Regions from separate parts of the Diaphorobacter sp. JS3050 genome, predicted to be linked through region 2. Evidence: riboswitches for the same ligand, from Rfam matches in the RefSeq annotation. Region 2 holds a riboswitch; the other holds the start of a gene.
The links. Region 2 has a riboswitch for thiamine pyrophosphate ahead of HND92_RS11060 (FAD-dependent oxidoreductase). Riboswitches for the same ligand answer to the same signal wherever they lie in the genome.

Region 1: it holds a riboswitch for thiamine pyrophosphate, as region 2 does, so the genes downstream of both, thiC (phosphomethylpyrimidine synthase ThiC) here and HND92_RS11060 (FAD-dependent oxidoreductase) in region 2, are expected to answer to the same signal.

What each region holds. Positions count from the first base shown of each region.
Region 1 covers NZ_CP053553.1:3,415,743-3,420,112, forward strand. The annotation lists gene HND92_RS16330 (methyl-accepting chemotaxis protein) at 1-794, shown strand, start outside; gene thiC (phosphomethylpyrimidine synthase ThiC) at 846-2,690, opposite strand; TPP riboswitch at 2,792-2,901, opposite strand; gene HND92_RS16340 (hypothetical protein) at 2,935-3,111, opposite strand; gene lpxC (UDP-3-O-acyl-N-acetylglucosamine deacetylase) at 3,121-4,044, opposite strand; gene HND92_RS16350 (IclR family transcriptional regulator) at 4,084-4,370, opposite strand, start outside.
Region 2 covers NZ_CP053553.1:2,297,394-2,301,763, reverse strand. The annotation lists gene HND92_RS11075 (thiamine phosphate synthase) at 1-222, opposite strand, end outside; gene HND92_RS11070 (thiazole synthase) at 225-1,037, opposite strand; gene thiS (sulfur carrier protein ThiS) at 1,049-1,246, opposite strand; gene HND92_RS11060 (FAD-dependent oxidoreductase) at 1,243-2,367, opposite strand; TPP riboswitch at 2,428-2,550, opposite strand; gene thiD (bifunctional hydroxymethylpyrimidine kinase/phosphomethylpyrimidine kinase) at 2,660-3,511, shown strand; gene HND92_RS11050 (SH3 domain-containing protein) at 3,578-3,976, opposite strand; gene HND92_RS11045 (NAD(P)/FAD-dependent oxidoreductase) at 4,313-4,370, opposite strand, start outside.

The DNA.
Region 1 (4,370 bases), 1.1 Mb from region 2:
TGCACAGCCTGCACACGGCTTCGTCCGAGATGGCCAACGGCAACGCCCACCTGTCCACCCGCACCGAGGAGGCCGCAGCCAGCCTGCAGGAAACGGCCGCCGCGCTGGAGCATGTGACACGCGCCGTTCAACAATCGGCCGAGACCGCCGAGCATGCCGAGGCACGCGCCGCACAGGCGGCAGCCACCGCGCACGAAGGCAGCAACGTGGTGACGCGCATGGAGCAGACCATGCAGCAAGTGGCCCACAGCGCGCACCAGATCGGCGACATCACGGGCATGATCGACTCGATCGCGTTCCAGACCAACATCCTGGCGTTGAACGCCGCGGTGGAAGCCGCACGTGCCGGCGAACAGGGCCGCGGTTTCGCGGTAGTGGCCAGCGAAGTGCGCAGCCTGGCGAACCGCTCGGCCGAGGCCGCGCGAGAGATCAAGGCGCTGATCCAGGCGTCCGTGCAGCAGGTGGATGCCGGCGCCACCCTGGCCGCTGATGCGGGGCGCACCATGGAGCAGGTGGTGGCGGCCATCCAGGACGCCGCGCGCACGATGGCCGACATACGCTCCAGCCACCATGCGCAGCAGCAGGACATCCTCTCCATCCACTCGGCGCTGTCGCGGCTGGACCAGATGACCCAGCAGAACGCGGCCCTGGTGGAAGAGTCCGCGGCCGCCACCGAGAGCTTGCGCGGCCAGGCCCATGAGCTGGCGGCGCAGGTCAGCCGCTTTCGCCTGCCGGGTGAACTGGCGCACGCACTGCCGTCGCCCATGCCCACCCGGCTGCTGGCCGCGGCCTGATACGGTCACTTGGAGCCGGCCTGGCATGACAGGCCGGCGGCTTTGCGTGGGTCAGTCGGCGCGGTGGATGGGCACGTAGAGCTCGCCGCCCGTGCGGTTGAACTCCTCTGCCTTGGACTGCAGGCCCTGTTGGGCGAATTCGCGCACTTCCTGCGTGATCTTCATCGAGCAGAACTTCGGCCCGCACATGGAGCAGAAGTGCGCCACCTTGGCGCTGTCCTTGGGCAGGGTCTCGTCGTGGTACTCCTTGGCCGTATCGGGGTCCAGGCCCAGGTTGAACTGGTCCTGCCAGCGGAAGTCGAACCGCGCCTGGCTCAGCGCGTCGTCGCGCGCACGGGCACCCGGATGCCCCTTGGCGACGTCTGCCGCGTGGGCCGCGATCTTGTAGGCAATGATGCCCTGCTTGACATCGTCGCGGTCGGGCAGGCCCAGGTGCTCCTTGGGCGTCACGTAGCACAGCATGGCCGTGCCCATCCAGCCGATCATGGCGGCACCGATGGCGCTGGCGATGTGGTCGTAGCCGGGAGCGATGTCAATGGTCAGCGGGCCCAGGGTGTAGAACGGCGCCTCGTGGCAGGTCTTGAGCTGCTCCGTCATGTTGGACTGGATCATGTGCATGGGCACGTGGCCGGGGCCTTCGATCATGGTCTGCACGTCGTGCTTCCAGGCAATCTGCGTCAGCTCGCCCAGCGTGTGCAGCTCGGCAAACTGTGCTTCGTCGTTGGCGTCCGAGGCGCAGCCCGGACGCAGGCCATCACCCAGGCTGAACGACACATCGTACGCCTTCATGATGTCGCAAATGTCCTCGAAGTGCGTGTAGAGGAAGCTCTCCTTGTGGTGCGCCATGCACCACTTGGCCATGATGGAGCCGCCACGGGACACGATGCCCGTGCGGCGCGCGGCGGTGAGCTGGATGTAGGCCAGGCGCACGCCCGCGTGGATGGTGAAATAGTCCACGCCCTGCTCGGCCTGCTCGACCAGCGTGTCGCGGAAGATCTCCCAGGTCAGGTCCTCGGCAATGCCACCGACCTTTTCCAGCGCCTGGTAGATAGGCACCGTGCCGATGGGCACGGGCGAGTTGCGCACGATCCAGTCGCGCGTGGTGTGGATGTTCTTGCCGGTGGACAGGTCCATCACGTTGTCGGCGCCCCAGCGGATGGCCCAGACGAGCTTCTCCACCTCTTCCTCGATGCTCGACGTGACGGCGGAGTTGCCGATGTTGGCGTTGATCTTCACCTTGAAGTTGCGCCCGATGGCCATGGGCTCCACTTCGGGGTGGTTGATGTTGGCGGGAATGATGGCGCGGCCACGGGCGACCTCGTCGCGCACGAACTCGGGCGTGATGATTTTCGGGATGCTCGCACCCAGCGGGTTGCCGGCCAGGCGCTGCTCGCGTGCGCCGTCCTGCATGTACTGCTGCATCCACTCACGGCGACCGTTCTCGCGCAAGGCCACGTATTCCATCTCGGGAGTGACGATGCCCTTCTTCGCGTAGTGCATCTGCGTGACGTTGGCGCCGCTCCTGGCGCGCAGCGGCTGGCGCTGCAGCGCCGCAGCCTCGGCGCGCAGCTGGGCCAGTCGGTCGCCATCCTCGGCCTTCTGGCCGTCGTCCAGCGCCTTGCGCACGCGACCCTCATAGCCCTCGGTGTCGCCGCGCGCGGCAATCCATTCGCCCCGCACGCTCGCCAGGCCCTTGCGCACGTCGATCTGCACGGCAGGATCGGTATAGGGGCCGGACGTGTCGTACACGCTCACCACTTCGCCGTTGGTGAGCTGAATGTCGCGCACCGGCACGCGCAGCCCGGGCTGGCTGCCGGCGAGGTAGGACTTGGTGGAAGCGGGAAAGGGTTCGCGCGTGAGCGCAAGCAGGCTGGCGAACTTGTCGGGGGCATTCATGGCGGGCAGCTCCTTCATCGGCGGGATGGATGGAATTGCTCCGCTATCGATCGGATGGACGGACGGAGCACGACCCTTCTTGCGGGTGTACCCGTTTCCCCCTATCCGACTGCAGCTCTTCTTACGCTGGCATGAACCAGATCAAGTTCGCGGTTCCGGCGGTCAGGTCCGCCATCTCAGCACGCCGTTACGTGCACCCCGGAGCGGGGCCGAGTATAGGCGACTTGACCGCCAGCAAGGTGCCTTACAGCAGACGCTCGAGGATCAGCACCAGGAAGAACATGGACGCCGCGATGACGGTCCACTTGACGGTCACGAGCCCGAAGCGCTTGTAGCGCTGCTGGCCCGTGGCCGCGAAGAAGGCGAACGACACGGCCGCCACGAGCAGCAGCAGCATGACGGCCCAGCGAAAGAGCAGCATGGCGGCCCGCTACCAGGCGCGCGCCGGCTGGGCGAAGCCCGTGGGCGCCTGGCGCTCGTTGTCGAAGCTCACGACCTCCCAGGCGTCGGGCTGGGCCAGCAACGCGCGCAGCAGCTGGTTGTTCATGCCGTGGCCCGAGCGGAAGGCGCTGTAGGCCGCCAGCAGCGGCTTGCCCACGAGGTACAGGTCGCCCATGGCGTCCAGGATCTTGTGCTTGGCGAACTCGTCGTCGTAGCGCAGGCCGTCGGCGTTGAGCACCTTGTAGTCGTCCATGACGATGGCGTTGTCCAGCCCCCCGCCCAGCGCCAGGCCGCTGGTGCGCAGCATCTCCACGTCCTTGGTGAAGCCGAAGGTGCGCGCGCGGGCGATGTCGCGCGCGTAGTTGCCGCTCCCAAGGTCGAACTCCACGCTCTGCCCCGTGGAATCGACGGCGGGGTGGGCGAAATCGATCTCGAAGCGCAGCTTGAAGCCGTGGTAGGGCTCCAGGCGCGCCCACTTGAGGTTGTGCCCCTCGCCCTCGCGCACCTCGACGGGGCGCGTGACGCGGATGAAGCGCTTGGGGGCGTTCTGCAACTCGACGCCCGCGCTCTGCAGCAGGAACACGAAGGACGCCGAGGAGCCGTCGAGGATGGGCACCTCCTCGGCCGTGATGTCGATGTACAGGTTGTCCAGCCCCAGGCCGGCGCAGGCCGACATGAGGTGCTCCACCGTGTGCACCTTGGCCCCGCCCGCGCCGATGGTGGAGGCCATGCGCGTATCGACCACGGCCGTGGCGGTGATGGGGATGTCCACCGGCTCGGGCAGGTCCACGCGGCGGAACACGATGCCCGTGTCCGGCTGGGCTGGGCGCAGCGTCAACTCGACCCGCTGGCCGCTGTGCAGCCCCACGCCGACGGCGCGGGTCAGGGTCTTGATGGTGCGTTGCTGGAGCATAGAAGCGAGATTTTAGTTGGCAGGCCCGCCCCTTGCTGCTCAGTATCCGAATAGGCGTATCGCCGGCGTCTGCAGTTCCTCCTCCAGGACCCGGAGGGCGGCTTCCTTGTGTTCGTCCGTCATTCTCGACGCATGGGTCGCCACGCTGATGGCGGCGACGTGGTCGGCCTGGACACGGATGGCGACACCGATGCCCACGGCGCCCGTCGTCAAGAGGTTCTCGCTTTCCGAATGCTGGAGCTTGCGCGTGAACGCCACCATCTGCCACAGGCGGTCCTGCGTGATGCCCGCGGCCTCGTAGTCGAGGCAGCGGCGCTCGTAAATCT
Region 2 (4,370 bases):
GCGCCGCGTCTGCGCAGCCCAGGCGCGGGCCAGGCAGTCTGCGTCATGGGCGATGAAACCCAGGGCGCTGCAGGCCGCAAGGGCTGCGCGGTACACGGGGTCTTCCACGGTTGTCGCCGGCATCGGCTGGGGCGGGAAGTCCGCAAACGCCGACGCATGGTGCTGGCGGATGGCTTGCTCCATGGCGGCTGCGGAAGGCAATGGCGCGGCGGCTTGCGGCATGCTCAGCCCTGCGCGTGGTGCCAGAACGGCGTGCCCAGCACGGGCGTGCTGGGTTGCGCCGCCTCCTGCGGTGTCATCGCGCCGGCCATGCGGGCGGCGCGGCCTGCGGCCACGGCATCGGCAAAGGCGCCGGCCATTTGCACGGGGTCGGTCGCCAGGGCCACGGCCGTGTTGAGCAGTACGCCGTCGTAACCCCATTCCATCACCTGGCAGGCGTGGGACGGCAGGCCGAGGCCGGCGTCCACGAGCAGCGGCACGTCCAGGCGCTCGCGCAGCAACTGCAGGCCATAGGGATTCACCGGGCCGCGGCCCGTGCCGATGGGCGCCGCCCACGGCATGACGGCCTGGCAGCCCACGTCCACCAGGCGCTGGCACAGCACCAGGTCTTCAGTGCAGTAGGGCAGCACGTAGAAGCCTTCGCGGACCAGTTGCTCGGCTGCCTGCACCAGGTTCAGCGTATCGGGCTGCAGCGTGTAGTCGTCGCCGATCAACTCCAGCTTGATCCAGGGGGTGTCGAAGACTTCACGCGCCATATGGGCGGTGGTGATGGCTTCCTGCAGGCTATGGCAGCCGGCGGTGTTGGGTAGCACCGGCACCTGCAGGCGCTTGAGCAACTCCCAGAAGCTGCTGCCGGATTCGGCCGGGTTGCTGCCCTGGCGGCGCAGCGATGCGGTGAGCATCGCGGGCCGCGCGCGCTGCACGGCGGCCTCCAGCACGGCGGGGGACGGATAGCGCGCGGTGCCCAGCAGCAGGCGGCTCTGGAACGCCTGGCCGTAGAGCACCAGTGTGTCGGGGGAAGAGGTAGGACTGTTCATGGGTGAAAGGCTCAACCGCCGGTGACCGGCGCAATGATTTCGATCTGGTCGCCGGACTGCAGGGCGTGCGCGGCATAGCGGGCACTGGGCACGAACTGCAGGTTCACGGCCACGGCAAACGGGGGCTGGGGTGCCAGGTGGGCCACGGCGTCGGCGACGGTGGCGCCATCGGGCAGTTGCACGGCGTTTTGGTTGATGAATACGTTCATGTGTGCAGCGCAGCTTCGCGGTCGAGCTGCAGCGAGAGGTCGAATTCAGGGGCGAGCTCGGATTGTCCCGTGTTCAGCACCTGCATGACCACATCGAGCATGGCCGGCGCGATCATGAAGCCGTGGCGATACAGACCGTTGACCTCCAGCACGCGATCCTGCACCACGCGCACGGCGGGCAGGTTGTCGGGCAGGGTGGGGCGGCAGTGGGTGGAGATCTCCAGGATACGCGCCTCGGCAAAGCCCGGGTGTACGGCGTAGGCGGCGCTCAGCAGCTCCAGCGTGGAGCGCACGCTGGCGGGCGACATGTCGTCGGATTCGATCTCGGTCGCGCCGATGACGAACACGTGGTTCTCCTTCGGTGCGATGTAGATCGGGTAGCGGGGATGCACGATGCGCGTGGGGCGCTGCAGCGTCACGTCGGGCGCGTGCAGGCGTACCACCTCGCCGCGCAGCCCGCGCAGTTGCGGCCATTGCGCACGCGCGCCCAGGCCTCGGCAGTCCAGCACCCAGTCGGGCTGGCCGGCCTGGCCGGGAGTGAAGTCGGCCGGCTGGCGCGCGCTGCCCCAATGCGTGACCACGCCCAACTGGTCCATGGTGGCGGCCAGCGCGGCCAGGGCCTGGCGGTTGTCCAATTGGCCCTCGCCGGGCAGGTACAGGCCCTGGTGGAAGCGCTGTGCGGCCGTGGGCTCCAGTGCGGCCACACCAGCGCTGTCCAGCGCCTGCATGCGCGGCAGCCCGGGCACCAGGCCTTGGGTCTGCTCGAACTTCAGGCGCATGCGCGCGGCTTCGGGCGCATCCTGGCGGTGCCACAGGATCAGCGTGCCGTCATGTTGGAAGTACACCGGTGCGGCCAGCGGTGCCAGCAGCTCGGGCCAGCGCGCCAGCGAGTGCACGCCCATGCGCACCACGCCGGGCTCGGCCACGATGGATTCGGCCAGGGGGGCCACCATGGCGGCGGCCACGTAGGCTGCGGCGCCTTCGGCGGCACGGGTGCCTGCCTCGTGCACCTCAACGGCGTGGCCCTGGCGGGCGAGTTCGACGGCCAGCAGGCGGCCCATGAGGCCCGCGCCCAGGATGGTGACGCGGGAGGAGGAGCGAAGGGTGGGGAAAGTGTGCATCGTGTCCGTGATGAAAGGCCAGGCCAAACAACCAAAGGACAAAACGGGAGCGCGCGGCGCGCCGATGCTGTTGAAACTCCCCACGCCAGCATGACCTGGATCGGGTGCTTAGGGTATTTCTCAGTCGCCTGCCGCTTTCGTCAACACGTTGTTAGTGCGGCGGGGACACCCCTGTTTCGTCCGTGGCCGGCATTACAGCACAGGGGTGGTGCCCCTGTTGTTGACGTGGCGCAGGCTCTGGCGTTGCCGCGGCTGCGTTGAATGCGCTGCGGCTTGGCCGATAATTTTTGCCATGAACCAAGAGACACAGACGCCCGGCGGTGGCCGGCGCTATGCGCGCGTGTTGACCATCGCGGGCTCGGACAGCGGCGGCGGCGCGGGCATACAGGCCGACCTGAAGACCTTCAGCGCCCTGGGCTGCTACGGCATGACCGCGATCACCGCCATCACCGCGCAGAACACGCGCGGCGTGACGGGCATCCACGGCATTCCGCCCGAGATGCTGCGCGCACAGATCGACGCCGTGGTCGAGGACATCGGCGTGGACGCGGTGAAGATCGGCATGCTGCATTCGCCCGAGGTGGTGCAGGTGGTGGCCGACGCGATTCTTCGCCATGGCTTGCCCAACGTGGTGCTGGACCCGGTGATGGTCGCCACCAGCGGCGACCGGCTGATTGCCGAGGAGACCGTGGGCACGCTGGTGCGCGCGCTGTTCCCGCTGGCCGCCGTGGTCACCCCCAACCTGGACGAGGCCGGCTGGCTGCTGGGCCGCGCCATTGCCGACGAAAGCGCGCTGGACGCGGCCGCCACCGACCTGCTGGCGCTGGGCGCGCGCGCGGTGCTGCTCAAGGGCGGGCATCTGCCGGGCGACCGGGTGGTGGATGTGCTGGCCCTGCCTGGCGACGAGCGCCACCGCCTGGAAGCTGCGCGCATCGTCACGCACAACGGCCACGGCACAGGCTGCACCTTGTCGTCGGCGATCGCTGCGCACCTCGCATTGGGCCAGCCGCTGGCGCAGGCGGTGCGGTTGGCCCGCCAGTACATTCTGGGCGCGATCGCTGCGGGGGCCGATGTGCGCACCGGCCACGGCCACGGGCCGCTCAACCATGGCTATGCGCCGGTGGCGCAGCGTGTGATCGAGTAACGGGCGGCTGAGGGAGCGCCGGGCACCGCGCGCGCACAGGCCCACACCGCCGCGGCACCCGAAATATCACCAGCCCCAGGTCAGGCGCCGGGCCACCCAGCCCTTTTGCCCGTCTTCGCGCTGCACCCGGGCCCAGCTGCCCGACTGGCCCAGGCTGCGCACCACCTCATGCTGCTGCAGCTTGCCCACGGTCTTGTGCTGCTGGCCGGGGCCGGCGCGCAGGTTGGCGACGCGTGCCGTCACCACGCGGTGCGGCGTCTTGCTGGTCAGCGGCGCGTACACCCAGCCGAGCGGCTCCTCGAAGTCCCGCACTTGGAGCCACCGGCCCTTGCGCTGCTGCACCTGCAGCGGATAGCCCCGGCCCAGCTCCCACAGCGTCGCCGAGCGGGTGCTGGGCTTCTCGCGTACGTTGACCGCATTGCCCTTGATGCTGACGAAATCGCGCGCCTGCACGCCGGCGGGCATGAGCAGGGGCAGGGCCAGCGTGGCGGCGGCCAGGGCTTTGGACAGGATGCGATGCGGCAGGGGCAGTGCGAAGGGCACGGGGTGATCTCCTTGGAGTTGGAACTGAGGGATGACAACCCCCAGGTGGAGGGCCGCCCGCGTGCGAAGTTCCGGCCGTTTCAGGCGCGAACCGATGGCCGAAACGTCAATTGCTATGAAAAATATAGCTGCCAGCGCACTATACAAGCCATTCTGAGACAGTTTTCTATTTGGAAACAAGGCAGAACGCGCGCTGCAAGCTCCTGCTTCAATAGCGCCCCGCGCATGCCGCAGGGCGCGCCGCGCCGTCGCCGCAGGTCAGCGGGCCGGGGCGACCCCCAGCCGGGCCTGCAGCCGTTCGCTGCTGGTGGTGTAT